Regions from separate parts of the Priestia sp. ST2 genome, predicted to be linked through region 1. Evidence: a T-box and tRNA genes for the amino acid it is inferred to sense, from the RefSeq annotation. Region 1 holds a T-box; the other holds one or more tRNA genes.
What was found. The T-box of region 1 lies ahead of thrS (threonine--tRNA ligase). A T-box ahead of a tRNA ligase gene usually reads a tRNA of that ligase, here a tRNA-Thr.

Region 1 (16,640 bases):
AGAAACCATGGAAGCATCATATAAAATGATTTGCGGACCCTCTCCCATTTTAGAAGATGCTTCTTTATCAGAAACACCAGGTGTATCTCCAGCGATGCCGACATCAACAGCAAATGCAATATCCGGTTCAATAAAGTTAGCGGATGTTTTTGCACCTCGAAGTCCAACTTCTTCTTGCACCGTTCCTACACCATACACAACATTTTCATGTGTTTCATTTTTTAAAGCTTTTAATACATCGATAGCGATTGCACAGCCGATACGGTTATCCCAGGCTTTCGCTAGCAGCATCTTTTCGTTGTTCATAACCGTAAATTCGAAATAAGGCACAACCTGATCACCAGGTTTCACTCCCCACTCCGCTACTTCTTCTCTGCTAGAGGCACCAATATCGATGAACATATCTTTAATGTCAACTGGCTTTTTACGAACTTCTGGAGGCAGGATATGAGGAGGCTTTGAGCCAATAATCCCCGTTACCTCTCCTTTAGATGTAACGATGGTTACGCGTTGAGCAAGCATCACTTGAGACCACCATCCGCCTACCGTTTGAAAACGAATAAAGCCGCGTTCATCAATTTGAGTCACCATAAAGCCTACTTCATCTAAGTGACCGGCTACCATAATTTTAGGCCCTTGTTCGTTGCCCACTTTTTTTGCAATCAAACTGCCTAGCCCATCCGTCGTTACTTCATCTGCATAAGGTGCAATATATTTCTTCATAACCTCACGCGGTTCACGCTCATTGCCAGGAATTCCTTTTGCATCTGTTAGTGCTTTAAGCATCGTCAATGTTTCATCTAACTTTGTCATATGGATTACCCCTTTCATATGTATACCTCTATTATAGCTAAAAAGAGGTTGAAGTAAAATTTCCCATCCCTTTATTTCTAGTATCCTTGTTCTTGGCGTTTAAAATTCACTTCATTTTTTGAGATGTACGCCTTTTCAATATGTTCAGCGGAAAAACCAAACATATCGCCAAGCGTCATGTAAGATACAAACATGTCCACATAGTTTTCTTTCGACTGATCCTGCTCGAAAGCAGCAACTTGTGCAAATACCTGTAAAAATTGTGCTGTTTTTGAATCACTTGCTTTTGCATCTGGTAACTCAGTTAAATCATCGTATCCTTTTTCAATCCCTAAAGAAAGGATAAAATGTACACCGTCCACAAATTCTTCTAAAATAACAGCGTCTTCAGCCGGAGGTTTGACGCTCCAAAATTTGAAGCAGCGCGTTTCGTTTGCCAGCTCTCCCATTTCGACAAGCAGTGCTAAAAGCTTTCTCGGAATCAAATCTTCCTTATGAAGCTCATGCTTATCCTCTATATGCTGATCCAGCTGGCGCTGCATGGTAAATAGCTGTTGTAAATTCAATGTAATCACTCCTGTAATTATGTATATCTTCTTCTTTTTAAACCAATAAAGAAATTATATCAAAAATCATGAAACTTTTTAGAAACTCGAACGTAAAGTAAGAAAACTGTGCCTTGTAAAGGAGGGAGCGTTATGTTTGTTATTGTTATCGTTCGCGTGTTCATTTTCGCGCTTGTTGCTTACACACTATTAAAGCTGGTTCAGCATTTTCGCAGTCCAAAGCGGAAGCTTGTAGCAGCTCAGGAACATCAGCAATTTTTTGTCGTTGACGAAAAAACGAATATCCGCAAAAATTTTCTACTAACGTATAAAGGTATTTTATTTGAAGGAGAAAAATACAGCAATCCCAATGAACCAGAATCTTTGTCAATTACAATGGTGTTAACAGATCCATCTCGATTACATGAACTGAAAAAGCAAGATTTCAAGCTGCTGGAAAGCCACGTACACGACATGTATCCAAATGCTCCTATTCGCTGGAAAAGCCCCGTTCGAGAATTTTTACACTGAGCACAACATCATTTGTGCTCAGCTGATAACAAAAAAGAAAAGTAAATCAAGAGCAGCAAGAATAGGAAAACCTACTGTAAACGATGTGTGCTTCGTTTTATGACGATAGCAATACATACCAATTAGTCCTCCAAGAGCTCCTCCGATAGCAGCTACCGTCCACAGTGTGCTTTCGGCAATTCTCCACTCATGTCTTTTCGCTTTTTGTTTATCTCTATACATCATTCCTACCCCTACTATATTAATAACAATAAAATAGGTAAGCAGCAGTTCATTCATGATATGTCCTCCGATAGCAAAAAAGCCTCATCATCTAAAGATGACGAGACTTTATATTCATTACTTATCTAAGCCTTTTTTAGCAGCAGTTGCTAATTCAGCAAATGCTTTTTCATCAGCTACAGCTAAGTCAGCAAGCATTTTGCGGTTAACTTCAATACCTGCTAATTTTAAACCGTGCATTAAACGGCTGTAAGAAAGACCGTTCATACGAGCAGCTGCATTAATACGTGTGATCCATAATTTACGGAAGTCACGTTTTTTCTGACGACGGTCACGATAAGCATACATGTGAGATTTCATAACTTGCTGATTAGCAACTTTATATAATCTATGCTTCGAACCGAAGAAACCTTTAGCTAATTTTAAAACTTTTTTACGACGTTTGCGTGTTACTGTACCGCCTTTTACGCGTGGCATAATTGTTTACCTCCTGTATTGTTTCTATCTCAACCCAAATTACTTAATGTTATCTAATAAGTGACGGATACGTTTGAAGTCACCTTTGCTTACTAAAGAACCTTTACGTAATTTACGCTTTTGTTTTGTAGATTTGTTAGCGAATAAATGGCTTGTGTAAGCACGAGCACGTTTTAATTTACCGCTTCCAGTCTTTTTGAAACGCTTTGCAGCGCCGCGATGTGTTTTCATTTTTGGCATGGGGTGTTCCTCCTCGTTCTATTACTTTTCGTTTTTAGGTGCCAAGACTAAGAACATGCTGCGGCCTTCCATTTTAGGAGCCGATTCAACTGAACTTACATCTTCGCAAGCTTGTGAAAAACGTTCAAGTACTTTTTGGCCAATCCCTTTATGAGTAATGGCACGACCTTTAAAGCGAATAGACGCTTTCACTTTGTCACCTTTTTCAAGGAACTTGCGTGCGTTACGAAGTTTAGTGTTAAAATCATGTTCATCAATTGTTGGACTTAAACGAACTTCTTTTAAGTTTACAACTTTTTGGTTTTTACGAGCTTCTCTTTCTTTACGTTGTTGCTCATAGCGGAATTTACCGTAGTCCATAATACGACATACCGGCGGTTTCGCATTTGCAGCAACCATTACTAAGTCAAGATTTACTCGTGAAGCAATTTCTAATGCTTCATTTTTTGATTTAATTCCTAATTGTTCACCGTTTTGATCAATTAGACGAACTTCGCGAGCTCGAATGCCCTCGTTTACCATCATGTCCTTGCTAATAAGTAGCCACCTCCAAGGTTTAATGAGCGAATACGCTTGCTTAGACCGATTATTAACTCACACAAAAAAGTGTGAGTACATACTGCACCCACACTTCTATCGTTTTAATTAAGATACGATGTACCTGCTAACTGCTCTATGCGTCACTCAGGTGAGAAGCGGGTGCTTCTTCTTCTGTATAAACAAGTATTCAATTACTTAAGCTATTATAGTATCAACAAAGACAAAAGTCAATGATTTCGTTCTTTTTTCACAACAAAAATTATTGTATCAAAGGAAAAACATTTATGCAACAGTTTTTTATAAATGTTAGATAAAAAAGCAGAGAATTTCAATTCTCTGCTTTTTTCATTAGCGAGATGCTTCTGCTTTTACATTTTGTAAAAAGGCTTGGAAGTCCACTGTTTCTGAATTCTGCTCACCGTATTTACGTACGTTTACTGCTTTATCTGCTACTTCTTTATCCCCTACAACAAGCATATAAGGAATTTTTTGCATTTGAGCCTCACGGATTTTATAGCCGATTTTCTCATCGCGAGAATCAAGTTCCACACGAATACCCGCCAGCTGCAGCTGTTCTTGCACTTCTTTTGCATACTCAAGGTGAACGGTAGGTGATACCGGAATCACTTGAACTTGTACAGGTGCTAACCACGTTGGGAAAGCTCCTTTGTATTCTTCGATTAAGAAAGCTACAAAACGTTCCATTGTTGACACCACGCCGCGGTGAATAACAACCGGTCGATGTTGTTTCCCGTCTTCTCCTACATACGTTAAATCAAATCGTTCAGGAAGTAAGAAATCCAATTGAACCGTAGATAGCGTCTCTTCTTTACCAAGAGCTGTTTTAACTTGAACATCTAGTTTTGGACCGTAGAATGCCGCTTCGCCTTCAGCTTCATAATAATCAAGGTCAAGCTCATCCATTGCGTCTTTTAACATGCTTTGTGCTTTTTCCCACATTGCATCATCATCAAAGTATTTTTCTGTATCTGCAGGGTCACGGTAAGATAGACGGAATGAATAATTTTCAAATCCAAAATCTTTATAAACCGCTTCAACTAAGCGAACTACACGAATAAATTCTTCTTTGATTTGGTCGGGACGTACGAAGATATGCGCATCATTTAGCGTCATGCCTCGAACACGCTGAAGTCCTGATAATGCTCCTGACATTTCGTAGCGGTGCATCGTTCCAAGCTCAGCAATACGGATTGGAAGCTCACGATAGCTGTGAATACCTTGTTTGTAAACCATCATGTGATGAGGACAGTTCATCGGACGAAGAACCAGGTCTTCGTTATCCATTTCCATTGCAGGGAACATGTCATCTTGGTAGTGCTCCCAGTGACCAGACGTTTTGTAAAGTTCTACACTTCCGAGCACTGGAGTGTAAACGTGCTGATAACCAAGGCTTACTTCTTTATCTACGATATAACGCTCGATAATACGGCGGATCGTCGCACCTTTTGGAAGCCATAAAGGCAGACCTTGTCCTACTTTTTGAGAATTTGTAAATAAGTTTAGCTCTTTACCAAGTTTACGGTGATCACGTTCTTTTGCTTCTTCAAGAAGACGAAGATGCTCGTCTAAATCTGCTTTTGTAAAGAATGCTGTACCGTAAATACGCTGCAGCATTTGATTATCGCTGTCTCCGCGCCAATAAGCACCCGCCACGCTTAATAGTTTAAATTCTTTAATTTTGCCTGTTGACGGCACGTGCACGCCTCGGCAAAGGTCAAAGAATTCGCCTTGTTGGTAAATCGTAACCTTTTCACCTGCTGGAATCGCATCGATCAATTCAAGCTTCAGTTCATCGCCAACTTCTTTAAAAAGTTGAATGGCTTCTTCACGAGAAACTTCTTTTCGTTCAATTTCAATATTTGAATTAACGATTTTTTTCATTTCTTTTTCAATTTTACCTAAATCTTCAGGAGTAATTGATTCTTCCATATCGATGTCATAGTAAAAACCGTTTTCGATAACCGGCCCTACACCTAGCTGTACTTTTGTATCTTTGTATAAACGTTTGATTGCTTGAGCCATTAAATGCGCTGTACTGTGACGCATAATTTCAAGCGCTTCAGGAGCATCTTGTGTAATGATTTCAAGACTGCCATCTTCTTCGATTGGCGTACGTAAATCCAGCAGCTCGCCGTTTACTTTGCCTGCTAATGCTTTTTTCTTTAATCCCGGGCTAATAGAAGCCGCAATATCTTCTGTTGATGATCCTTTTGGATACTCTTTAACAGCTCCATCAGGGAATGTCATTTTGATTACTTCTGACACAACTTTCCACTCCTTTAACATAACTGAATAAACTTTTTGTAAAAACAAAAAACTCGTCCCTTATCAAAAGGGACGAGTTGTGTATACACGCGGTACCACCCTTGTTTCCTCTTCGTATCTTGGATAACCCAAAGAACCCGAAGCGGCTCGAGGTTTTATAACGGAAATTCCGTCAGTAATTACTAGAGGCTCTGCTCGTTTACTACTGAAGTTTAGAGGTGGTAAGAATATATTCCGTGTTAGGAGATTTTCAGCCTGGATCTCCCTCTCTACAAACCGTAAATATACACTCATGTCCTCATCATAACTTGTAACATATAGCTGTTTTTCAATATGCATTTATTATATTCATTTTCAAAATAGAAATCAACCTTTCACGTTATATTTTGCTTTTGATCAAACGGAAATTCATTTTTTTCGTATAACATAACTTTTTCTTGGAAGATATTTTGAATGGTATAAACAAAATCATGATCATGCTGGTCGCTATACAGATGAATAGCAGCTGGAGATAAACTTAGCAAAGGCGCGATAATAGTTGAGTCTATGTATAATGATTCTTGTTCAGATAAAAAGGCCTCTGCTAGAGCTGCACATTCACGTTCAGGAACATATCTACTGTTGTGGTCGTACAGTACAAACTTGTTTTTGTTCAAGTGCATTACATACACGTTACCTGTAGATGACTGTCTTTCATTAGCTGCTTGACGCAGCTGATGAATAAGAATTTGATAGTCTTGTTCAAGCTTATATTCATCAATCGCCAGCTCGGCATAATAGCGCAGCCGCTCTTGATATTCTTTTAAACGGAATTGGAGAAAAGACTCAAAGGTGAATGTTACATTATGAATGAAGAAGTCTTGAAGAGCCTGGCGGATAAGTAATTCTCTTGGAAGAGAAAATGTTTTTTGCGGAATTTCGCCTCTCTCTCCTTCCATAATCCCCCCCATAATTTGAAGCAGCAAATCTTGCTCTTCCTCTTCTGAATAGAAAAATTGTTCTTTTAATATGTTTACCATCATCTTTTTTTCTTTCTTTTTTAAAATTACGTGGGTTAATACCGGTATCACCATGTCTTGTAAAATGGCCTCTCTATTGTATGTCTCATCAATGACTAAAAGCTGATTATTCACCAGCTTCAAGCACTGTGAACCATATGATAAAGCGCTTCGCTTCGCGCATAAAGACTCATATACAACGACTGCGTCTTCTACATATTTAAAGAATATTTTCATTCCTCATAGCCCCCCTTTGGACACGCTTTATTAATGTATATGGGGCAACATGCAAAAAAATGAGCAAGTCGTTACAAGAAATGTAAAACGACCTGCTCATCTATTTCGTTTATTCTCTCCATTCATTTCAACAGGAATGGCTAGAGACTTAATTCGTTCCATGACACGAGCGGCTTTGAGCTCTTCCTGCTCGCCTCTTTGGGTATAAGTCAAATGATGTTGTAGCTCTTTAAAATTTAAATTCGAGCTGAAAAATGTCGGCAAATTTTCGAGCATACGGAATTGTAAAATGGTTCCGAGCACATCGTCTCGCATCCAGCTCGTTACGGATTCTGCTCCGAGATCATCAAGCATAAGAACCGGTACTTTTTTGACATACTCTATTTTCTCATTGAAACTTTGATCTTGAAACGAACCTTTTAACTCACGCAAAAACTCAGGGACATACAGAATGGTAGATTTCACTTTCTTTTCAGCTAACGCATTGGCAATTGCTCCAAGAAAATACGTTTTCCCCACACCAAACGAACCATGTAAATATAAAGCTTTCATTTTCTTATTCGGCTCATATTCTCGCACAAAATCTCTTACTAGTTTAATGGCTTCAAATCTTCCCTGCTCAATTTCAATATCAGACATTGTTGCCTGTAAAATTTCTTTAGGCACGTACATACACTGAATAAAAGATTCTTGTTCTTTTCGCTCATCTTCTTGTACTTTTCTAGGACAGCGTTCATACTGTAAATCAATATTACGGCCTTTTACAACCAGCTGAGGGTGGTATCCTTTCACCATGTTGACACAGCTTTGCAGAGAAGGACACTTGTCACAGCATTTGCTTTGATCGATAAATTCATGCATCTTCATCAGACCTCGGTCAACCATTTGCTCATCTAACTCATGGCGATGCTCTTGCAAAAATGTTTTGACTTCGGGATTAGACAGGATACTGTTTCTTAATGCTTCTAAGCGTGCTTTAAAATCCTTTTTGTTCACTAACTGATTTAGTGAATCATTGATAGGCTTCATCTTTTTCACCTCATCTCTATCATACCTGCTTTTTATTCTTTATGCTTTTGTTTTAGCTCTTGATCTAACTGCTTGAGCTCTTCTTGTAGCTTTCGTTTTTCTTCTTCAAATCCGTCCACTTCTTTTGAAGGCTGCTTTTTCTCTTCTTTTTCTTCATCGCTCAGCCACTCTGGCACCATTTCTTTACGCACAATTTTTCGTCCAGCCGTTTTTTTATTTTGCTTTGCTTCGGTCCAATTCTGATATTCTTTCTGTTCATTTTTAGCTAAATTCATGGCATCTTGAACAGTTTGTACCTTTTTGCGCGCCCAGTGTCCAGCAATTTTCTCTACATAGCTCTTAGATAATTTCATATCGGATCTCAGCATCACGTAGTAAATTAGAACATTTACTACCCCTGGTGAAAGCTTTTGGTTAAACATCACTTCTTCGATCATTTGCAAATCTGCTTTTGAAGGCTCTGCTCCCCCGGAAAACTCGATCAAAAGCTGTCGAGGAGAAGTCACTTCAAGCTGTTGAATGAGCTGCTCTTCCTTTGTCTGCGGCTGCTTTTCCTGCATGGTACGAAGCATAGGCGGCTGAATTTGTTCGCTTAGATTTGGAAGTGCTTCTCCATTTTCAAATTGGTAAAAGGACTGTGCTGCTTTTCTAAGCAATTCAATATCAACTTGATCGTTCTCATTTAGCGAATCGAGCACCACATTTTTCATTTGAAGAGGATCGATACCGTATAAAAAGGCTAGCTTTTCAATCGCTTGTTTTACTTTAGATGTAATAGACCTTTTCGAAATCATTGAATCTGTTAGACCTGCTAAAAATAAATCAAAATCAAAGGAATCCGGGCTCATCTCAATAGAAGCGCGTTTGGAGGAATCCACAAAGTCCGTTTGAGCATCAGGAGAAAATACATCCTTGCTTTCAGACTGAAAACTTGGAGCCAGCTCCGTTGCTTTAACTGATTTAAATACATCGTTAAATGAATGCGTCACATCTTTGAACAATTGCTCATCGACGAGTGAATCTGAAAAATAATTTTTTACTTTTTGAAAGATAGATTTTCCGAGTCGGTTATATAAATATACATTTAACACGCCGTCGTTAAAAAACTGATGGGGCGTCAGAGGAGGAATGAGCTCATAAATGAACACACGAACATCATCTTCTTCCTTAATATATGTTTTTAACAAACCAATGCCTTCTAATTTTAACCGCTCATGGTAAATAGCTTTCAAATTAATTTGCATCATTGACATTAGATGATGATGCGTAGACTCTTTCCCCCATAAACGATCTTGTTCCAGCTCGCTCCATAACGTCATATACAGACCAAAGCACGTTGTACCCACCAACGGCTGATAGAGCATGGTTAAAATCTTTCGGTCGTATTCCTGCAGTATGCCGTTCGAACGAACAACATAACGATCGACCGGTATCATTTCTTTCCAATGTTGTTCTTTCATGTCGTTCCCTACCTACTTTTAAAGTAATAGAAATGACAAAAAAAGAGCCTAAAGAATACTTCAATAGCTCTTTTACAGTCGTTCCTTCTTAATTAAATCTTTTAATTCATCAATAAATACATTGATGTCTTTAAATTGTCGGTATACAGAAGCAAATCGAACATAAGAGACTTCATCGATAGCAGCTAATCGCTCCATCACCATTTCTCCTACAACATCTGACTGCACCTCTGATGTACCCTGACTGCGCAGCTCTGTTTCAATATCGTGTACCGTATCTTCTAATTGTTTTAAGCTTACTTGGCGTTTTTCACACGCCTTAATTAACCCTCGAAGGATTTTGTCTTTGCTGAACTCTTCTCTCGCTCCATCTTTTTTTACAACAATTAACGGAAGTTCTTCTACTTTCTCAAAAGTTGTAAAACGATAGTGACACTCTTCGCATTCACGTCTTCTACGAATAGAGCGGCCTTCTTCTACAGGGCGCGAGTCCAGCACTCTCGTTCCATTGTAATGACAGGATGGGCACTTCATATTCTCAGCTCCAATAATAAACCTTGTTTTTCTTTTTATTTTCTCTTATATAAGTTAATTTCCATCTATGTTAGCCGGCTATTCGCCATTTATTATGATTTTTATCATCATTTCCTTTAACAAACACGATGCTGTATTAAAGGATTTGCTTTATTCCATCTTATAGAAAACAAGGCTTGAATACAAGTAAAGGAAAAGGAATTTCCCCATTTTATTTCCTGAAATTCAAAAATGATAAGGAACTTACGAAGAAAGAGGAATGAGTTTTTGATCAAAGCTCTTATAAAGCGTACGTACAAGTTCTTTACTAAAACCAAAATCAACCGGCACCACTTTTGATTCTGTTGTAGCAGAAAAATCGATAGCGGTTTCAAGAGGACGTACGTTAATAATGGTAATCACAACAAAAGCTTTTCTTCCTTTTACAACGTTTAAGCTAATCTCTCCTCGCTCTTCATATGCAGCAAGTATCTCTATCCCTTGCATGTGCTTCAACATTTCATGAACTTGCTTAAATGCATTCCCAGCTGTTGTTTTGTAATAATGCGTTTTTAGAGTCGGATCTGAATGGTAATCGCTTGTTTCCACATGATTAGAAAATAAAGATTTAACTGCTTGTACTACCCCCATGTTGTTATCCCCTTTGTTTTTGCGTATTAAAAATTTATATACTAAAAAGAGGTGTGTAATACACCTCTTAACTTACGTAATCAATCGACACTATTAAAGTGCATTCGCTTTAGTTTGTTTTACCTGAACAGGACCCATTCCACGTGGCAATTCAATTGTTTCACGTGTCTGTGCACTTAGAGCATCTGCAATATAATCTGCTGCGATTGTAGGATCTAAATGACCACAAGTATAAACATCGATACTTGCATAACCATGCTCTGGGAAGCTGTGAATCGTTAAATGTGATTCTGAAATAATAACAACGCCACTTACACCTTGAGGTGCAAATTTATGGAACGCTACTTCGCGAACTTCCGCACCGGATTTTAAAGCTGCATCAACAAACGTTTTTTCAATATAATCAATATCATTTAACTTATCGAAATCGCATCCCCATAATTCTGAGATGACATGACGACCCATTGTTTCCATAATGATATTTCCCCCTTTAACAATTTTTAATCGTTAAACATGAAGTTCTTTCGCCATATAGCATGTTAACTACCACGGGGGAAAGTTAGTCCAAAGAGGTCCTAACCCTTTAAGTAGCCACATCACCGAAAGGTACACAAGAAGTTCACGAAACATAGTATACTTTGTTTACATTTATTTTGCAATACGTGTTTTGATTTTATTAAAGATTGTTCTTGCAGATAGACCTATACAAATTACCCCTGTATTCTCGTGAGACAGTGTGTAAAAGCTGCTAAACGACTATTAATTTTTTATTAAAATTGAGGAAAATAAACACCCCTTTGCATGCTTATCTTATTGCTTTTCCCTATTCTTTTGGATAAAAACAAAAAAAACAGGGCGACAGCTCCCTGTTTTTTTAAAAGCAATCAATAGCTTTCTTAGCTTACTCTTATTTTTGATCCATTACGCATTTCTGCAGCAATATATCTTACCAAATCGACTACGCGCTGAGAGTAGCCCCACTCGTTATCGTACCAAGCTAACACTTTAATTTTATGATCTTCCATTACGATTGTGGATAGTCCATCTACAATAGCTGAATGAGGATTTGTATTAAAGTCAATTGATACGAGTGGTTCCATTGTTAAATTTAAAATATTCTTTAATGGTCCTTCAGCAGCTTTAATAAACGCTAAATTAACATCTTCCATCGTCACAGGTTTCCTTACATCCACAACTAAATCGACAAGCGATACGTTCGGCGTTGGCACACGAAGCGCCATCCCATGAAGTTTTCCTTTTAAATGAGGAAGAACTAATGAAAGTGCCTTGGCTGCTCCAGTGGTTGTAGGAATAATTGATTGAGCACACGCACGGGCTCTTCGCAAATCTTTATGCGGATTATCGATATTCTTTTGATCATTTGTATATGCATGAACGGTCGTCATTAAACCGTTTTCAATTGTGAACGCTTCGTCTAGTACCTTGACAACTGGAGCTAGACAATTTGTCGTACAAGAGGCATTGGAAATAATGTTATGCTGATTCACATCAAACTCTCGTTCGTTTACGCCCATCACAATGGTGATATCTTCTTGTTTACCCGGTGCCGTTAAGACAACTTTTTTCGCACCTGCTTCAATATGTAACTGCGCTTTTTCTCTTGAATTAAATTTTCCCGTTGCTTCAACAACTAGATCAATCCCAAGCTCTTTCCAAGGCAAATTCAGCGGATCACGTGAATTTAATAGCTGAATTCTTTTACCGTTAACAATCAGCGCATCATCATCACATTTGACATCTCCATTAAATGCTCCGTGTATAGAGTCATATTTGATTAAATGTGCTAACGTTTCTGCTGGATAAGATGCATTTATTGCAATAATATCCAAATTTTCCTCTGTAATCGCTGTGCGAAACACCATTCTTCCTATTCTCCCAAAACCATTAATGGCAATACGTGCTTTCATGGCTATACCCCTCTCTATATGTGTTATACTATTTAACTTTTTATATTGAATAGTATAACATAAATATTTAAAAAGTGAATAATATTAATTTTTTTTAATAAATTATTTTAATTGAGTTTTACTATATGTATATAGCGAGAACAGATATTTAACACATTCTTTTTTAGAAGCCCTTAAATATTCCCAATAAAAAAAGAGTGAATGCAATCATTCACTCTTTAATCTAGCCATAGGGCTAATATACTTAAAAGCTGTTGTTTTGTTTCTTCCACAGGACCGTTGTTATTGATCACCGCATCGGCTAAGGCTACTTTTTGAATCAATGGCAGCTGTGCATGGATACGCGCATAGGCATCCTCCGCCGAGAGGTTATTACGCGACTTTAACCTTTCTAGCTGCACAGACTCATCGACATATACAACTACTACTCTATCGACTAAATGTGTCAAATCGCTTTCAAACAGCAGCGGAATATCTAATACAACGGCTTCGTAACCTTCCTCTATATAGCTTTCCTTTTGAGAAAGCATTTCTTTTCTTACGGCAGGATGTACAATTGCATTCAACTTTTTACGTTCTTCCTCTTGATAAAACACAATTTCCCCTAAAGCCGCTCGATTGATCTCCGCGTTCTCGTGAAGAATAGAACGGCCGAACGTCTCGACAATTTGTTTGTATGCTTCTTTTCCTGGTTCTACGACTTCTTTTGCAATGTGATCAGCGTCGATTACTGGAATATTGATATCTCGTAGCATTCCGGTTACCGTGCTTTTCCCGCTTGCAATTCCGCCTGTTAATCCAATTACAATTGACATTGGCCTCTCCTTTATCTCTTTATTTAAAATCTAAAAATACCTAAAATAATGAGCAGAACTCCTGGTACAAATGAGAACATTTTCATCCATGATAAACGTGAAAAAACCTTGCCAAATTGTATGCCCGCACTTAAAAAAAGAGAACTCATAAGAGCTACAGCAATTGCTAGAGCATACGGCGAATAACCTAATAAAGCCGCTCCAAACCCCGCTCCAAATGCATCAAGAGATAATGCAATTCCAAGTATAAATGCTTCAATACCATTGATGGAACCTGAATTATCTAAATCTGCTGCAATTGGCTTTTTTAATACGTTAATGACTAGGCCAATTGACTTAATTTCAATTTTTACTAATGTTTTTTCTTCTTTTACTCGAGGTGAATCTGCCGGACAAAAAAACTGGTATAAAATCCACATCCCAAGCAGAACAAGAATACCTCCGCCTACTTTATTTAGTACATCCACTGAAAATAGATGCGTAAGTACTTTTCCTAAAAACATAGAAAACATTAAAGAAAATGCTGAGCAACATGAAATAATAAAAATGGATTTCAGCGGGATTTTCACCTTTCGAAGTCCGTATGTCAGGCCAACACTAAAGCTGTCAAGACTTACGGCAAAAGCAAGAATAAGTAAAGAAAATGTTATCATGATGAGAGGACTCCTTTCCTTTCTGTCTATACGTAGTATATGAAAGGAGCCCATCCATTGTTATTTTTTATCCGGCTGACAATTTGGGCAGATATGTGTTCCTCTACCGCCTACAACAAATTTTTCAATTGGGGTACCGCACATTTTACAGGATTCGCCTTTTCTTCCGTACACATAAAGCTGCTGCTGAAACATGCCTATTTGTCCCTGTGTGTTTACATACGTGCGAATGGTGCTGCCTCCTTGTTTCACAGCTTCTTGAAGAGTCGCTACAATTTCTTCGTACAATTTTTCATACTCTTCGTCTGTTAATTGGCTGGCCACTCGTTCAGGATGAATCCCTGCGCGAAACAGTGCTTCATCTACATAAATATTTCCAAGGCCAACCACGACATTTTGATCGAGTAAAACCGGCTTGATTTTTCGAGAGGTTTTGCCGATTCTCATTTTTAATTGACTAGGATTAAATGTTTCGTCAAACGGTTCAGGTCCAAGGCCAATAAGAGGAGGAAACAGATCTTCCTCTCCCTTTTTAAATAAGTGCATAGTACCAAACTTCCTTACATCCCGGTATCGCAATTCCGTTCCATCCGTGAAGTGAAAAAAGACGTGTACATGCTTATCTGGTTCTTCTGCATTCTCATGGAGAGCATATTTCCCTTCCATACGCAAATGAGAAACCATCGTATAATCATCGAGCACAATTTTCAAAAATTTACCTCTGCGTTCAACATCTCGAATGGTTTGTCCAACAAGCGCATCACAAAACTGTTCAACTTGTTCAGGACGTTTGATAATATTAGGCCATTTAACTGTTACACGCTCAATGGTCTTTCCACTGGCTAATTCAATTAACGTACGTCTGACGGTTTCAACTTCTGGTAATTCTGGCACGTTTGTCACATCCTTTTTCCACTACTTTGCTTCGTACCAAGTCTTTCCGTAAGAATAATCTACTTTCAACGGAACTTCTAACTCTAAAGCGTTCTCCATTACTTCTGGTACGATTTTCTCTAAAATTTTAATTTCTTCTTCTGGGGCTTCAAAAATCAGCTCATCGTGTACTTGAAGCAGCAGCTTAGCCTGAAGATTTTCATCTTTTAAGCGCTTATCCATTTCAATCATTGCTTTTTTAATAATATCAGCTGCCGTCCCTTGGATAGGCGTATTCATAGCCGTACGCTCAGCGAAGCTGCGGAGGTTAAAATTTCGGCTCGTGATTTCAGGCAAGTAACGTCGGCGGTGCAAGAGCGTTGTTACATATCCCTTTTCTTTTGCATCGCGTACAATCGTATCCATATACTCCTGTACACCAGGGAAGCTTTTTAAATAGCGTTCAATAAAAGTAGCCGCTGCTTTTCTTGTAATTCCTAAACTTTGCGATAAACCGTAATCACTGATGCCATAGACGATTCCAAAGTTAACTGCTTTAGCCTGGCGGCGCATATTGGACGTTACTTCTTCTCTTTCGACGTGGAACACATCCATCGCTGTTTTCGTATGAATATCTAAGTCATGCTTAAACGCATCAATTAGCTTTTCATCATCTGCAATATGAGCCAGTACGCGCAGCTCAATTTGTGAATAATCCGCTGCAAATATCAACCAATCAGGCTGTGAAGGCACAAACGCACCTCTTATTTTTTTACCTTCTTCAAGACGAATCGGGATGTTTTGCAAGTTAGGATCTACTGAGCTTAATCTTCCCGTTTGAGTTAACGTTTGATTAAAGCGGGTATGAACTTTTCCATCGCTTTCATGAATAACCTTTTTTAATCCTTCAATATACGTAGACTGTAATTTTCCTAGCTGACGGTATTGTAAAATCTCTGGGATAATATCATGGGTACTAGCTAATTGCTCTAATACATCAGCTGATGTGGAATAGCCTGTTTTTGTTTTCTTTATGACCGGAAGCTGCATTTTTTCAAAAAGAACAACTCCTAGCTGCTTTGGCGAATTAATATTGAATTCTTGTCCAGCGTATTCGTAGATTTTCGCTTCAATTTTTTCAAGCTGCTCTCGAAGATCTTCACCCATTTCATCCAAACGCGCGCGGTCAATTTTCACCCCTTGATATTCCATATCAGCAAGGACAATGGCAAGAGGCATTTCAAGCTTCTCAAACAGCTCAAACTGTTCATTTTCCACCAATTCTTTTTCTAACACTTCTTTTAAATAAGCTACGGCGGCTGCTTTTCTTACAACATGCTCAGCTAGCTGAGCAGCTTCTGCAATGCTTCGCTTAGCTCCTTTTCCATACACAGCTTCATCTGATTGCACTTGATGGTATCCTTTTAATTTTGCAATTGTCGCTAGGTCATCATTTGCCTCAGCAGGATTCAAGATGTAAGAAGCAATCATTACATCATGTTCAATTCCTTTAATTTCATGCCCCGCCCATTTTAATGATACAATCGTACGTTTCCCATTAAACACCGTCTTTTTTACACGTCCATCTTCTAACCATGCTTTAAATTTAGAAGATGAAAGAGCTGTATCTTTATCAATAAAATAGTGACCATTTTTGTTGCTGATTCCAAAACCGAGCAGCTGATTGTGATGGTAGTTTTCTTCATACCCTTCTACGATCAGAGCTGCTTCGCTTGTTAACATATCATCGTGAACTTCCTGCGCTATTTCAAACGTTAGTTCTTCAAAATCTGCTTCCTCTTCTGCTGATTCACCAAATTTAGCAAGCA
Region 2 (16,640 bases), 800 kb from region 1:
CAGGGAGTACAGATACAAATCGCGGCTGCTTAAATGTTTCGGTTACAGCAACACCTAGGATAAAGGCTACAATAGGGGGAATATGAAGAAAAGCTTCTGTCCATTGACCTTGCGCTGCCTTTACACCTAATAAGACGATATTTCCACTTTGTGCATTTGCGAATACTCCGTTTCTGCTTATATACGTATAAGCATCAAGAAAACCTCCCACAATAGCTAACAAAATTCCAAGAATAACTGAATTTGCCGTTGCAGCTTTTTTGAATCGTTTCGTTAATTGTAAAAAGTAAGATGATTTATTTGTGAGCATGTCTTCTTTCTGCCTCCTGAAAATCTAAGGTGCATTATCTAGTATAAGCAAAAGAGAAACTTTTCTTCAATTACTGTGATTTCATAGAAAAAAGATAGGGGAGGTCCCTATCTTTTTTGTAAGTTATATAACGTGACGATTCCAGTGGCGGTGAGCTGAAATAGCTTCAATAAATTCATCTGTAAAGCGTGTAGTTTCTCCAGTTACGACACCGGGACTGCTATCTAAACCAGCAGCTTTTAGCCACTTAACACCTTCATCCGTCGCGCCAATTGGTTTAAAATGCTCGAATGCTTCTTGAGCAAATGTCAGTGCTTCTTTACGAAACTTCTCATCAGCCGACGCGCTTCCGACAACATAAACCGCATCGAATAAAACAGAATCACTTGTTAAGAACGTGTGCTGTACTTCAAGTTCTGACCCGTCTGTTCCTTTTACGTTTTTGAGGGTTGTGCTTACAATTTCAGGCTGAATGCCCTGTTGTTTTAAATTGTTTAACACCTGTGGTAGGTCACTGCTAAAGTCATTAGCTGCAATGACAGCTACTTTACGCGTATTCGGCTTTTTAATCGTCTGTTCCTGACTAAGAGCCGGAGATGACTTGGTCACTGGCGCGTCTTCTCCTGATGGAGGCGTTGCACCAATCGCTTGTGCTACTTGTCTAGCTAGCACTGTACTGACGTTGGCAAACATATCAACGACCTGCTGCTGAACAGACTTGCTTTTCACTTTTCCAAGCTCAAAGCTGAAAGCACTGATAATATGCTCTTTTTCAGTGTCGCTCATGCTATTCCAAAATAGCGTTGCCTGTGAAAAGTGGTCTTTAAAACTTTCGCTTCGGCTTCGAACTTTTCTTCCTTCCACTTTTTCTTGATAGTGAGCATAACCGCCCTCTGACTCTGGTACAGGAGCCGGGGTATTGGCTGCAAGAGAGTTTCTGTGATAGCTGACAGGCCCTTTGTTAATCGTTTGACGTCCGTAACCGTCTCGTTGATTGTTATGAAACGGGCATACTGGACGGTTGATTGGAAGTTCGTGAAAATTCGGACCGCCAAGACGAATAAGCTGGGTATCCGTGTATGAGAACAATCTTCCTTGTAAGAGAGGATCATTGGAAAAATCAATTCCCGGTACCACATGTCCCGGATGGAATGCGACTTGTTCCGTTTCGGCAAATACGTTGTCTACATTTCGATTTAAGGTCATTTTTCCAACCAATTTGACGGGAATGTCTTCTTCAGGCCAAAGCTTAGTTGGATCGAGAATGTCAAAGTCGAATTTAAATTCATCTTCCTCATCTATAATTTGAATACCTAGCTCATATTCAGGATAGTCTCCGTTTTCAATCGATTCCCATAAATCGCGGCGATGAAAATCCGGGTCTTTCCCAGAAATTGTTTGAGCCTCGTCCCAAACAAGGGAATGCGTTCCGAGCACAGGCTTCCAGTGAAATTTGACAAAATGAGCTTTCCCTTCTGCATTAACTAAGCGAAAAGTATGTACGCCGAAGCCTTCCATCATACGCAAACTGCGTGGAATTGCACGGTCTGACATTGACCACATGACCATGTGAGCAGACTCTTGGTTATTGGCGACAAAATCCCAAAACGTATCGTGTGCTGAAGCCGCCTGCGGCATTTCGTTGTGAGGCTCAGGCTTAACAGCGTGAATTAAATCCGGAAATTTAATCGCATCTTGGATAAAGAACACGGGAATGTTATTTCCAACTAAGTCATAGTTTCCTTCTTCTGTATAAAATTTTGTTGCAAAACCACGGGCGTCGCGCACCGTTTCAGCTGAACCTTTAGAACCTGCTACAGTAGAAAAACGGACAAATACAGGTGTTTTTACAGATGGATTCTGTAAAAATTTAGCTTTTGTATATTCACTGAGAGAGTCATACAGTTCAAATTCTCCGTGAGCAGCGAAGCCTCGTGCATGAACGATGCGTTCAGGAATGCGCTCGTGGTCAAAATGCGTCATTTTTTCACGGAAATGAAAGTCTTCCATAAGGGTTGGACCACGTTCACCTGCTTTTAAAGAAAATTCATCTTCGGAAAGCTTTAACCCTTGATTGGTTGTGAGCGCTTGGTTTCGATCATCTGTTTTAAACTGCTCGAGCTGTTCTTGCTTGCTTTTTTCATTTACAGAGTGCTTTTTTGTCATACCTGTCTTCCTCCTTGATCTTCAGTTAATAATCATTACAAAATGTGTACCCTATCAAAAGTTGAAGCAAACAGAAATGTTGGAATTTTTTCGTAGGAAATCCGTTATTTTCTTGTTATGATTATGAATAAGTATTCATAAATAAGAAAATAAAAGGAGAGGGGATACATAGATGAAAACACGGGTAACAGATTTATTAGGAATTCAATATCCAATTGTACAAGGAGGTCTGGCTTATTTAGCGTACGCAGAACTTGCTGCTGCTGTCTCAAATGCAGGAGGTCTTGGACAAATTACAGCTATGACGCTCCGAACACCTGAGAAACTTCGAGCTGAAATTAAGAAAGTACGTTCTTTAACTGAGCGTCCTTTTGGCGTTAATTTTGCTGTTGGAGGTCAAACAGAAGGTTCTTATAAAGAACTTCTCGACGTAGCAGTAGAAGAAGGTGTGCCGGTTGTTTCCATAACAGGAGCAAATCCCGCACCTATTTTTGAGAGATTAAAAGGAACAGGAATTAAAACGCTCGTGCTTGTAGCCAACGTGCGTCAAGCTCAAAAAGCTGAGAAGTTAGGAGCAGATGCTGTCATGGCAGTGGGGCAAGAAGCAGGAGGACATATCGGACGTGAGGATCTCGGCACAATGGTACTAATTCCTCGAGTAGCTGCGGCTGTGTCAATTCCGGTCCTGGCCAGCGGAGGGATTGGAAACGGCCAAGGATTATTGGCGGCGTTATCATTAGGCGCTGAAGGAATTGAAATGGGAACACGTTTTATCGCGACAAAAGAATGTGTAGATGCCCACGATGCGTATAAACAAGCTATTGTAGAAGCAAAAGAAACCGATACTGTGGTTATTAAACGTTCGTTCGGAGCACCTGGACGCGTATTGAAGTCCCACTACACTCTTGACATTATCGAGCGTGAGCAGCAAGGAGAGAGGTACGAAGAGTTAAAAGACGTCATTAGCGGAGGGGCAAACTGTCGGTATATTTATGAAAATAAAATCGATGAAGGCTATGGATGGGCAGGCCAAGTCGTTGGACTGATTGATAGTATCCCAACGGTGCAAGAGCTTTTTGACAGTATAATAGAAGAAGCAGAAGCTGGTTCTAAACGACTGCTGAGTATAGTGGAAAAGAAGTAGAGATACAAGCCGTCATACTGCAGCAATTATTCGCATATTTATAATCTATATCTCTAAATGAGGTGAGAGAATGAAAAGGATGCGAGCATTTGCTATTATGACGTTTTTAGTAGTAGGTTCAGGTTATGCAGTTTTTACTAAAAAAGAAGAAGTTTTCAAGACTCAGCAAGCACAAGTGTACGAAGAAGCAAAGCCTGTTATTAAACAAATGGACAAACTGGATATTTGGCATAAAATCAGCAGCGGTTTAACTGAAGCGGGCTATGAATCAAAGGGCGTGAATTCTTCCCTTTACTCAAAAGACAGAGTAGAAATGGATGTGTATATGGAGCCTTCCGTTTCAGCTGATGCCAAAACACAAGAAACGATTAAACAAATCGTATATAAAATACTCGAAGAAAATAAGTTTCAGCAAAAGGCCTTTCATGTAACAATTAAATTCCTGCCCGAAAAACAAGCAAAATAGACTTGTCTCGGCCAGGAAATTTTTTTGTTAAAATGCTTTTTCATTGACTGCTGGAATACTGTCTGGGAGAGAAATTTCAGCATTTTTGGGCTGATATGCAATTTTTCCGTCCAGCACATCATTTGCTTTTTGTAAATCTAATAAATTTTCCCATCGTGCGATAATAAAAGCAGCTACCGCATAACCAATAATATTAACTGTGGTCCGGTAATTACCCATAAAGCGATCAGGAGCGAGCATCAGAGCAACGGCTGCTACTGGAATGGATCCGGTTGCTGCTGCGGTAGCAGAGAGAGCAACAAAAGCTGATCCTGGAATACCAGCCATTCCTTTAGACGTAAGAAGAAGAACACCAAGCATTAAAAGCTGATCAGTGAGACTCAAATCCACGCCTGTTGCTTGTGCTAAAAAGACGAGGGCAAGAGACAAGTAAATGGAAGCACCGTCTAGATTAAACGAATAGCCCGTAGGCACAACCAGGCCCACGACTGCTTTGTTGCATCCTGCTTGTTCGAATTTATCCATGAGCTGCGGCATAACAGCTTCAGTGGAACCCGTAGCAAATGCCAGCATAATTTCTTCTCGTATATATAGAATGACTTTCCACAAACTTAATTTTAAATAGATTCGTAAAATAACAGCTAAAACAAGAACAAATGCTAGACAGGCAATTGTCATAGCGATAAATAGCTTTCCGAATGCAGCAAGTGTTCCAAGACCGTACTGACTAACTGCGAATGCCATGGCACTAAAGGTGGCAAGAGCCGTTAATTTCATAATGTATCCCATAATTTTAAACAACACATCATTTACTTTTTCCAATACATTTAAAAGGGTCTCTGCTGTTTTTCCACCTATATGAACAAGCGCGATGCCAAACAAACAAGAAATTAAAAGCACTTGAAGCATGGAGTTGCTTGAAAAAGCACCAACTGCACTGTCTGGAATCATATTAAGAAAAAAATCACCTTCACTCGGAAGTTCGGAGCCGTTTGTCTTCGCGTCCACTTCGCTTGTGCTTAAGCTTGAAGGATCAACATTTATACCGGTGCCGGGGTTCATTACGTTTGCTACTAATAGACCGATTAATAGAGCGAATGTTGTGACAATTTCGAAGTAAAGAATGGTTTTTCCGCCGATACGCCCAACTGTTTTAATGTTTCCAACCTTGGCAATTCCAACAACGACTACTCCAAAAATAAGAGGAGCAATCAGCATTTTGATAAGCTTAATAAAACCGTCTCCAATCGGTTTCACAGCATTTCCAAAGCTTGGCCATAGATATCCTACGGCTATGCCAAGTACAATTGCCATCATAATTTGAAAGAAAAGACCTTTATAAAAAGGTTTTTGCTTACTTTTTGCTGCTGTTTGTGTCATGTGTTCTCCCTTCGTCGTACAATTTTTTGGATATCACAACAGATGTTATGTTTTTTTACATTTTAACGTAAGGTTGTTTGAGGTGTCATTGGTCTCTTTGACTAAAATTCAATAAAAATATTAGTTGAAGTGTATAAGAAGGGAAGGGAAGTGGTTTAAAACATTATTATTTTTAATGTAGATCTTTAAAAAAACTAATAAAAAGCACATGCAAAGGCATGTGCTTTTATTTGTTAAATTAATTTAATTCCGCTAATTAGAATGATGGTTGCCATAATGGCTTGAAGCGGTCTTGAAGGCACTTTCGTTGATAAACGGCTTCCGATTAACACACCTGGAATAGATCCAATTAATAGGTTAGCAGTCAACATGTAATCCACGCTTCCAAAGCTTGCATTTAAAATACCAGCCACCGTAACGAGAAGAAACGCATGTGCAATATCAGTTCCAACCAGCTCAGATGTTTTTAGCTTAAATAAGTACAGCATCGCAATCGCAAATAATGAGCCTGAGCCAATTGATGTTAGTCCGACAATGAATCCAAAGACTACGCCAATTCCGATTGTTAATCCTTTTTTCTGATTTAAGTCCATTTCCTGAAATCGGTTGGGACGAATTAATTTATCAAAAAAGACGCGAAAGATAATTGAAATGGCAACCAGCGTCATGACATATCCAAGAGCGTGCTTAATAATCGTTTCTTGATGCTCGTGAAAAGATGGAAATGCATGAAGTGTGACAATAGCCAGCACAGCGCTCGGAATACTTCCGAAGGCTAAATATTTTGCTAATTTAAAGTTAATGGTTCGCTGTTTGTAGTGCTGAGCGACTCCGAATAATTTTGTGATAGAATTGTAGACAAGATCTGTTCCTACGGCAATGGAAGGGTTAATGCCGAGTACAATCAGTAAAGGTGTTAATAAAGCGGCACCTCCAACCCCAGTTAAGCCTACAAGGGTTCCAACGAATAATCCCATTAAGGTAATTGATAGTTCCATATTTCGTCCTCCTACTCTCAAAACCAAGTACATTGATCTGATTATAGAGCATTGTAACTCATATGTAAATAAAATTCTGAATATTTTTAGTGAAGTTGAAAAGGTTTTCTTAGCCTTCACTATTTTAGGGAACGGACGATAAAGTCATAGGAAGTTATAAAAAAGTAAATAGAATACGTTTATTTATCTATGATTACGCTCTAATTTGTGTTACAAATGTAAATGCAATAAAAGAGTTTATTTTTATCTCATTTGAAAGACCGGTGAATGCATGAGTTTTGTCACGAAAGATTTGTTAATTAATTTTTTATTTATTTTATTGGCGCTGTTTTTAGTGCAGATGTTTTATTTAATCAAGTATGCTAAAAAAATTCATTGGTGGAAAGATCGTTATATCGCGGTATTTCCGATTTTAGCTATTACCTTTTGCCTTTTGTTTCCGGTTAACGGAGCTTATGTCCCGGATGACTATCGGATGGATCTACGAAGAATTCCTTATATTTTAGGAACGTTATATGGAGGCTGGCCGCTAGGAAGCTTGCTTTTTGTCTTTATTTTACTGCTGCGCTTGCTAATTGGCGGGTACGATGTAGGCTTTTTATCAACACTAATTTCTCTTCCGATTTTATCCATTCCTTTATTTTTCATAACAAAATACTTTTTGCATTTCTCATTAAAAAATAGAATTATCGTGAGCACCTGTCTTAGTCTGATCGGTTCTTTATTAGCTATGCTTGTATCTATTTTTGTCTTGCACGTAACAAGCATTCCTATTAGCGTGTGGGTTCAATTCGCGATTTTAGATGTAGCAGGCATGTTTGTAATTACCATACTGTGGGAAGCGATACGGGCAAATTTACTAGTGCTGCAGCGCCTGATGAAAGCAGAGAAACTAGAAATTGTCAGTCATTTAGCTGCCAGCATCTCTCATGAGGTGCGAAATCCTCTAACGGCAAGCAGAGGATTTATGCAAATGCTGCAAGAAGATGAAAAAGAACCTGCTAAAAAACGCTACATTTCCATTGCGATTAATGAACTAGATCGTGCAAAAGAAATCATTGATGATTACTTGCTGTTTGCCAATTCTGCTCCGGAACGAAATGAAAAAATGAATATTTCAGAAGAGATTCATCATGTCACCCATATTATGACGCCTCTTGCCAATATGAATGGAGTCGCTATTGATTTTACATTTGATGAAGAAGTGAAGTTCTGCGTAATGGGAGAAAGAAGAAAGCTTCAGCAGTGCCTAATCAATTTATTTAAAAATAGTATTGAAGCCATGCAAAATGGAGGCACGTTAACCGTTAAAGTAACAAAAGAAGGCGAAGCTGTTATTGTGGATATTATCGATACAGGCTGCGGTATGACGCAAGAACAAATCAACCGGTTAGGCGAACCGTATTTTACAACAAAAGAAAAAGGTACGGGGCTTGGAACGATGGTATCTTTCAGCATTATTCATTATATGAAGGGAAAAGTGAGTGTGTCTAGCACAAAAGGAAAAGAAACGTGTTTTTCACTTCAATTTCCACTTTGTGAATAAAGAGGTCGGGACAAAAGTTATTTAGTTGAAGGAAAATCCGAATGCGTTTGATTCTTGAGGGAGAATCAAACGCATTCGGATTTTTTCATTGGCAGGGTAAATGTAGATTTCATCTATTTATTCGTCTGTAAATTGTATGGATTTAGTTATGTTTTACTCTCTTTTTAATGACGTTCACTCACATACTGATCAATCATCGTTTGCAGTTCCTCTAGGGTCGTTTTACCGTTGTTAACAGACAGCTGCTTTAACGATTGAAGGGCACTATCTACAACAAACTTCCGGGGATTGGACTGTTTAAACAGCTCTTCTTCAATAAAACTAATAAGCTCTGTGCATTTTTGACGTTCGAATTCATCAGTAAATTGTTTGTGAACCTGTTTTTTTAAATCGATAAGTGCTGCAGAAATGTCCTGTTCTATTTGATTTTTAGTATTTGGGCAAGATGGAAGCCATTCTTTAATCGTTTGCGGATCGAGCAAAATGTCTCCTGAATTTGCTACTTCGTCTACAAGAGGAAGCAGGCGCTTGACACTGTAGCTTATGATCTCATGGGGGTCAGTATTTGTGCCGTTAACCATAAAATTATAGTGAAAGTTGCGATGAAGCATGCCAAGAAACATAATTGCACAATCTAGCAGGTACGGTTTCTTTTCTTGTCCAAATAAATCAATGAACCGCTTGTAAACCCAGTTTACTTCAACAAACTGGGTTTTTTTTATGTATGCTTTTAAATCAGGATCATTGGAAACAAATACTTCTTCAAGTAATGTGAAAAATTTATGTTTATGATGGTTTTTCATCTGTGCATCAATCTGTTTAACAAATACATCTACATCGGTCAGGCTTTTACCAACCAGCAGCTGATTTCGCTCTTGTTCAATTGTTGTATGAAGCCAGGTAAAAACAGCGATTAATAATTCATTTTTTGAAGAAAAATAGTTGTAGAATGTTCCTTTTGAAATGCCGCTATAATCAATGATGTCTTGAATAGATGTAGCTTGAAATCCTTTTTCAACGAAGAGATGGTGTGCATTTTTTACAACTTGCTGTTTTCGGTTATTCATTATTATCACCTAAATATAAAATTAGACTCATGGTCCAACTTTATGATACATGATTTAAAGCGTTTACACAAATGTTCTTTTCAAAAAATAGACGATATCACGACAATGTATTGATATAAAAGGATTATAGGACTGAAAAAGTCGGTAAAATAAAGAACATGAAGGCAAGATTTTTCACTTGCATAAATTGAACTCACAGTATAATATACTCTATGTAGAACATGTGTCTAAAAAAATGAACTTGAAGTATAAGGAGGTACAATAATGAGTCAATCGATAAATCAAATGGAAAAGCCCCCTTATGGCATAATTGCTATTTTATTAATTGGCGCTTTTATTTCATTGTTGAATGAAACGTTATTAAATGTGGCGCTTCCGTCTATTATGAAAGACTTAGATGTGACAACGTCAACTGTCCAGTGGCTTTCTACTGGTTATATGTTAGTGAATGGTATTATGATTCCAACTACCGCTTTTTTAATTCAGCGCTATTCTGTCAGAGGCTTATTTTTAACGGCTATGACTTTATTTACAGCGGGAACAATACTTGCAGGTGCTTCGCCCGTATTTTCGGTCTTGTTAACCGCTCGTATTATTCAAGCATCAGGCGCAGCCATTATGATGCCGCTTTTAATGAACGTATTGCTCACAAGTTTCCCATTAGAAAAACGCGGAGCTGCGATGGGGATTTTCGGTTTAGTTATGATTTTTGCTCCGGCAATTGGCCCTACCTTATCAGGATGGCTAATTGAACACTATGAGTGGAGAATGCTGTTCCACCTTGTTACGCCAATCGCGGCAATTGTATTAATAGGGGCTTTCTTCCTATTAAAAGACAAAAAAGAAAAAGTGGAAATCAATCTGGATTTCCTATCGCTTGTGTTATCTACAATTGGATTTGGGGGACTTCTATACGGATTTAGCTCAGCAGGGGATAAAGGCTGGGATTCTGTGGAAGTATACGGCACCATTATCGTAGGAGCCGTTGCGCTGATTTTATTTATTACGCGTCAGTTCAAGCTTAAAACACCTATGCTTGAATTCCGCATTTTTAAATATCCAATGTTTGCTTTATCATCAACGATTTCAATGGTGATTACAATGGCATTATTCTCAGCCATGCTGCTAATGCCAATTTATGTTCAAACGGTACGAGGCATTTCTCCGCTTCACTCAGGATTACTAATGCTTCCGGGTGCGCTACTCATGGGTGTGATGTCTCCGATTACCGGAAAATTATTTGATAAATTCGGAGCGCGTGCACTGGCTGTAACGGGTCTAACGATTACAGCCGTTACGACGTATTTCTTCAGTAACTTAGAGCTTGATACGACATATACAACGCTCATTACGCTTTACACGCTTCGCATGTTCGGAATGTCTATGGTGATGATGCCGGTTATGACAAACGGATTAAATCAGCTGCCGCAGCGCTTTAATCCGCATGGTACTGCGATGAATAACACGCTTCAACAAGTATCGGGAGCTATTGGTTCGGCTCTTTTAGTAACGGTGATGTCAAATCGTACAGCTACGCATGCAAAAGAGCTTGCTCAAGATGCAATGAGCGGAGCAGGAGCAGCGAATGCAACGGCAGCCGGGGCAGCTCAAATGAAAGAACAAATTGGGATGCAGGCAATGGTACAAGGAATTAACGATGCGTTTGCCGTCTCAGTAGTACTAGTGGTGGTTGCTTTAATTCTTTCATTGTTTATGAAACGCGCCACGCCGGCAAGTGAAGATGAAGTGATAAAGGAAAAAGCAGGACGCGAGCAGTTTGCTAAATAAAAAAGAAATCCCCGCTGAAACAGCGGGGATTTCTTTAGCTTGTATATCTAAAGCTTAAGCCCATTTTCTTTAATAATTTCCGGTAGCCGATGGACGTTTGATCAGCCATAATATGCGCTTCCATCTGCAGGTCTAAAGGCAAGTCTTCAGGCTTTTGGTTTTCAACCATTTCACGGTCTTCGTCAAAGACGCGAAGGTTAAAGTCATACACACCTTCAACGGGAGAATCTTTGTCAAAGTTTCGAGCGATTGGTGCGAATAAACGTGTTTCGCGGGCTGAAATAGGAGAGACTGCATTCATAATCCACAGTTCTGCGCCTTCTGGGAAGTATACTTTTAGCGTAGCTGTAAACGGCGGATAAACATCAAAGACGCGAAGCCATTTAAAATCAGGTGGATTTAAATGCTGCTGTTCTTTGGAATAATTGCTCACGGTGCTCGTATATTCTACATGAAGCCCATACTCTGTATCGCTTACTTTATATTTAGGCACAAAGGCGTTGTTTCGATCACCAAATGTGTCTGTGTGAACCCAAGCAAAATGAGCTACGTCTAAAAAGCCTTCCATTTGACGACCGGCCGAACCCATGATATCAAAGCTCGGACAAACAATTTGCTGAAAATCAGGGTCCTCCCACGCATCGAAGTAAGGCAGGTTATCTTGTTCTCCTGTCAGGGAAGTCCATACTAATCCAAATCGTTCAATAACTGGATAGACGGCCATACACAAGCGGGGAGAAATATTGGCATCAGGGTGAGCTGGAATCGACGTGCATGCACCGTCCGTTGCATAGCGGAAGCCGTGGTAAGGACAGACAATTTCATCATCTTCCACCCAGCCCATGCTAAGAGGGGTGCCTCGGTGAACGCATAAATCACGAGCCGCCACTACTTTGTGTGTGGTACGGTATAGAACTAGATTTACATCTAGCAGTTTTACGGACGTTGGTTTCTCTGTTACATCACTGCAGCGTGCGACGGGGTACCAATACTTAGCGAGCGTCGTCCAATCTTCCAGGCTGAACGTGCAGTCTCTTGGGTAGGGAGTTGCCGTTTTTGGTTTGGTCATGGTTGGTTGTTGTTCCATCTATTTTCTTCCCTTCTTTTGTAAGCTCTTTTACTAAGGGTAATATAAAAAAAGAAAATTCACACAATTTATGTAAGGAGTTCTAACATGAAATATGGAACTTTGTAGAAAGTGCGAATTTCAGAAGACGTAAATTAGAGAATATACCAATAAAAAAATTTAAAAAAGCGCTTCCTAAATAAATTTAAACGTGATATAATTTTCCAAGACGCTGGTGTAGCTCAGTAGGTAGAGCACTTGCATGGTAAGCAAGAGGTCGCAGGTTCGATCCCTGTCGCTAGCATACTAAAAAACCTTCTTTCTTGTTGAAAGAAGGTTTTTTTTTATTTGTGTCGGCTTTAAAATTATTCTCCGAATTATTCTTTCCCTCCTTGTGAAAACTTTAACAGTTTGATAGCCTTATTAGGAGATTGTGAGAAAATATGCGTATCTTTTCCCCTGTGTCTTATGAATCATATTTAGAAATATTCTTAAAAGAATGTTTATTGCCTCTAAATATTGGGTACACGGAACTAGGGGTTAAATTTCAACAGGGAGTGTGAACGATAATTTGATTACGTTTAAGAATGTGTCAAAGCAATATCCAGACGGTACGACCGCCGTGAAAAATATTAATCTAGAAATTAAAGAAGGAGAGTTTTTCGTTTTAATTGGTCCGAGTGGGTGTGGGAAAACAACCACCTTAAAAATGATTAACCGTCTTCATGATATTACCGAAGGAGAACTATACATAAAAGATAAGCTCGTATCGGACCACAACATCCATGAGCTACGCTGGAACATTGGTTATGTTCTGCAGCAGATTGCTCTTTTTCCTCATATGACCATCGCTGAAAATATAGCCATTGTACCCGAGATGAAGCATTGGAAGAAAAACAAAATCAAAACGCGCATTGATGAACTGCTTACCTTGGTAGGACTAGACCCAAAGCAGTATCGAAACCGAAAGCCGTCTGAGCTCTCAGGTGGCCAGCAGCAACGTGTAGGTGTAGCACGTGCCCTCGCAGCTGATCCCCCCGTTATTTTAATGGACGAACCCTTTAGTGCCCTCGATCCGTTAAGCCGCGAACAGCTTCAGCAAGATGTTATTAGCTTAAAAGAAAAAATCAAAAAAACATTTGTGTTTGTTACGCACGATATGAGCGAAGCGATGACGCTTGGAGATCGTATCTGCCTGATGAAAGATGGAGAAATTGTTCAAGTTGGAACCCCGGAGGAATTCATCCAAAAGCCTAAAAATGAATTTGTAAAAACATTTATTGGAAATCAAGGCAATGCTTTATTTGAGACATTGGATATGTTTGTCAAAGAAAGTGAACAGCCAGACGTAGAACCTACTGAAGAGTTAGCTTCAACCGCCACTGTTCAGCAGGCAATGGACGCCCTTTACGACCATGAAGCAATAGCCGTGAAAAAAGGGAGCAAACGTATTGGCGTTGTAACGCGCAAAACTCTATTAGCGTTTCTTTCTGATAAAACGAAAGAAGGAGGAACGCTGTAATGAATGCACTAAGCACATTATTAGATCAACGAGGAGATGCACTGTTTCAAGCTCTTCTTGAACACATTCAAATTTCAGTACTGGCTCTTGTTATCGCCGTATTAATTTCAGTGCCGCTCGGACTGTACTTAACGAGGCATGACCGTATTGCTGAACCAATCATTGGCGTAACAGCCGTACTGCAAACCATTCCTTCACTCGCTTTATTAGGATTACTGATTCCTCTTGTCGGAATTGGAACCTTTCCCGCGGTTATTGCACTGTTTTTATATTCGCTTCTTCCTATTGTACGAAATACATATACCGGAATTAAAGAAGTGGACCCATCTTTAATTGAAGCATCCAAAGCCATGGGGATGAACTCGTGGAGACGATTAATTAAAGTAGAACTTCCTCTAGCACTTCCTGTCATTATGGCCGGAATTCGCACAGCGATGGTACTCATTATTGGCACAGCGACAATCGTGGCTCTTATCGGAGCGGGCGGACTCGGAAGCTTAATTTTGCTTGGTATTGACCGAAGCGATAATAGTTTGATTTTATTAGGAGCCATTCCAGCAGCATTATTAGCGCTTATTTTTGATGGAATTCTGCGAACGATTGAACACTCAGCTAAAAAAGGGTCCAAAAAACGCTCGTTTATTATGATCATCGTATTAATACTTATTCTTGTTTCTCCGTTTGCAGCGATGAGCGCAACAAAACCAGACCTTGTTATCGGAGGGAAAATTGGTGCAGAACAAGACATTTTAATTAATATGTACAAAGAATTAATTGAAGATCAAACCGATATGAAAGTAAATCTTCGTTCGTCGCTTGGGAAAACGGTATTTGTATTTGAGGCTCTGCGTAACAAGGAAATTGATTTGTACCCTGAATATACGGGTACAGCCATTGTGACGCATCTAAAGGAACAGCCGGACAGCAAAGATGAAACAGAGGTGTACAAGCAGGCAAAAGAAGGATTTCAAAAGAAATTCGGCCTTGTCTATTTAGATCCAATGAAGTTTAATAATACGTACACATTAACCGTAACAAAGGAATTTGCCAAAGAAAATAATCTAACAACTATTTCAGATTTGGCAAATGCAACAGATAAAGTAAAAGCAGGGTTTACGCTTGAGTTTAAAGATCGTGAAGACGGCTATGTAGGCGTTCAAAAAGAATATGGTCTTACCTTCCCGAATATTAAAACGATGGAGCCGAAGCTTCGCTATCGCGCTGTAGAAAAAGGCGATATTAACATGCTTGATGCTTACGCAACGGACCCTGAAATCAAACAGTTTGGTTTAAAAGTCTTAAAAGACGATCAGCAGTTCTTCCCTCCGTATCAAGGAGCGCCTGTGCTTCGTGAAGATACGCTAAAAGAGCACCCTGAACTGAAAAAAATCTTAAATCAACTGGGCGGTAAAATCAGTGATGACGAAATGCGTGAAATGAACTATCAAGTAAATGCGAAAGGAAAAACAGCTGAAGAAGTTGCTCATCAATTCTTAGTGAAAAAAGGATTAATTAAAGAGTAAAAACGAAGAAAAAAGTTAGGACAACAGTATGTTAGTTGAAAGAAGATCCGAATGATGAATCGTTCGGATCTTTTTATTTTAGTTGTTTCTAGCAGTTGATTGGAGGGCAACGCGAAGACTCCCGCGGAAAGAGAAGTCTTGCATGGAAATCAACTGAGGTGCAAGAAGTGATTCATGCTCGATTATTTACTCCATTCGTCCATCTTTAGATTGGCGTGATTTCGTTATGTCTCAATCTCTTTTTAATGCGAGAGAAGCATTAATGAAAATGAGGTCTTATGAACAAGCTAAAGGTACCAAATTTGTTTTCTGATGGAAGGAAGGCGCTTTTATGAATTCATTTTTTACGTGTCATCCTGTACAACATTCCTTTCAGCTTTTTTCAGTTGAACATCTTGTAACTTTAGCTATTATCGTGATCATAGGAGCATTTATTTTTTTGTGTCGAAAGCATCTGGGAAAAAAGAGGTTTGTGTTCATTTTGCTTTCACTCATTCTAATTGCTTCAGAAACAGCCTACCAGGCTTGGGAAATCGGATGTCATCGGTGGTCTGCTGAAACTTCCTTGCCTCTTCAGCTCAGTGATATAGTCGTGCTGCTGGCTGCTGTTATGCTGATAACCAAAAACAGGTTTCTTTTTTATTTTGTGTACTTCGCAGGAATCAGCAGCTCTGTTCAAGCGATGATTACCCCAGACCTTGGCGGCTATGCGTATGCCCAGTTTCGCTATGTGCAGTTTTATGTATCGCATGGCGGTGTGGTACTTGCTTGCTGTATGCTAATTGCTGTTTGCAGATATGAGCCGACGTTTCGTTCTTTGTGGGTAAGCGTAGTATTTGTTAATCTGTACGGGGGAGTTATCTATGTCATGAATCGTTTACTCCATGCGAATTATTTATACATGATGAAAAAGCCAGAGCACGCTTCCTTGCTGGATGTTCTTGGACCTCATCCTTGGTATTTAGTATGGATTGAAGGAATCATGATTCTTAGCTTTCTTGTCCTTTATCTGCCGTTTTGGGTACATAAAAAAATTAAAGGTGATAAAAGCAAAGTCAATTTTGTTGAAGCAAAATGATAATACTGGTAGTTTATAAGTGTAAACTAACTCGGATTTCTTGAAGGAAAAGGAAAGAATTACTGAACGAGCCGTGAGAGGCAAGCGTAAAAAATAGAAAAGAAAAAAGCAAGCACAGACATCAGAAGGAGAGTATCAAAATGAAAACACTGGTTATTTTAGCACATCCAAACTTAGCATCTTCTCGTATTAATAAAGCGTGGGCAGAGCGAGTAAAAAAAGAAGAGAATGTGTACGTTCATGATTTATACGCAAACTATCCCGATTTCAAAATTGATGTAGAAAAAGAGCAGGAGTTAGCTGTTCAATTCGATCGTATTGTTTTTCAATTTCCATTTTACTGGTACAGCTCACCAGCACTCTTAAAAGAGTGGCAAGATGTTGTCTTAACATACGGATGGGCTTATGGAAGCAAAGGTACTAAACTTCAGGGAAAAGAGTTTGTCGTAGCTACTTCAACAGGAGGCCCTGCAGAAGCTTATCAAGAAGGGGGATACAACCGTTACCCAATGAATCATCTGCTTCTTCCGTTTCAAGCTACGGCAAATTTAACAGGCATGAAGTTCCAAACGCCATTTTTATTTCA

Region 2: it encodes a tRNA-Thr, which carries the amino acid that the T-box ahead of thrS (threonine--tRNA ligase) is inferred to sense. The anticodon was not compared.

The regions. Positions count from the first base shown of each region.
Region 1 is NZ_JBVVNT010000001.1:140,254-156,893, reverse strand. Features, by position in the region: gene AC0KUU_RS00785 (M42 family metallopeptidase) at 1-813, opposite strand, end outside; gene AC0KUU_RS00780 (dUTP diphosphatase) at 891-1,379, opposite strand; gene AC0KUU_RS00775 (hypothetical protein) at 1,512-1,889, shown strand; gene AC0KUU_RS00770 (DUF1294 domain-containing protein) at 1,908-2,168, opposite strand; gene rplT (50S ribosomal protein L20) at 2,229-2,588, opposite strand; gene rpmI (50S ribosomal protein L35) at 2,628-2,828, opposite strand; gene infC (translation initiation factor IF-3) at 2,850-3,353, opposite strand; ribosomal protein L20 leader region at 3,423-3,545, opposite strand; gene thrS (threonine--tRNA ligase) at 3,717-5,675, opposite strand; T-box leader at 5,720-5,968, opposite strand; gene ytxC (sporulation protein YtxC) at 6,029-6,889, opposite strand; gene dnaI (primosomal protein DnaI) at 6,986-7,918, opposite strand; gene AC0KUU_RS00735 (replication initiation and membrane attachment family protein) at 7,951-9,378, opposite strand; gene nrdR (transcriptional regulator NrdR) at 9,451-9,912, opposite strand; gene AC0KUU_RS00725 (hypothetical protein) at 10,156-10,542, opposite strand; gene speD (adenosylmethionine decarboxylase) at 10,636-11,016, opposite strand; gene AC0KUU_RS00715 (glyceraldehyde-3-phosphate dehydrogenase) at 11,439-12,470, opposite strand; gene coaE (dephospho-CoA kinase) at 12,689-13,285, opposite strand; gene ytaF (sporulation membrane protein YtaF) at 13,309-13,938, opposite strand; gene mutM (DNA-formamidopyrimidine glycosylase) at 13,999-14,832, opposite strand; gene polA (DNA polymerase I) at 14,854-16,640, opposite strand, start outside.
Region 2 is NZ_JBVVNT010000001.1:942,902-959,541, forward strand. Features, by position in the region: gene AC0KUU_RS04805 (YoaK family protein) at 1-310, opposite strand, end outside; gene AC0KUU_RS04810 (catalase) at 434-2,476, opposite strand; gene AC0KUU_RS04815 (NAD(P)H-dependent flavin oxidoreductase) at 2,649-3,620, shown strand; gene AC0KUU_RS04820 (hypothetical protein) at 3,691-4,086, shown strand; gene AC0KUU_RS04825 (cation:dicarboxylate symporter family transporter) at 4,114-5,466, opposite strand; gene AC0KUU_RS04830 (sulfite exporter TauE/SafE family protein) at 5,700-6,464, opposite strand; gene AC0KUU_RS04835 (ATP-binding protein) at 6,736-8,010, shown strand; gene AC0KUU_RS04840 (TetR/AcrR family transcriptional regulator) at 8,175-9,077, opposite strand; gene AC0KUU_RS04845 (DHA2 family efflux MFS transporter permease subunit) at 9,342-10,865, shown strand; gene AC0KUU_RS04850 (aromatic ring-hydroxylating oxygenase subunit alpha) at 10,900-11,952, opposite strand; tRNA gene AC0KUU_RS04855 (tRNA-Thr) at 12,163-12,235, shown strand; gene AC0KUU_RS04860 (ABC transporter ATP-binding protein) at 12,503-13,453, shown strand; gene AC0KUU_RS04865 (ABC transporter permease/substrate-binding protein) at 13,453-14,976, shown strand; gene AC0KUU_RS04870 (YwaF family protein) at 15,308-16,054, shown strand; gene AC0KUU_RS04875 (NAD(P)H-dependent oxidoreductase) at 16,195-16,640, shown strand, end outside.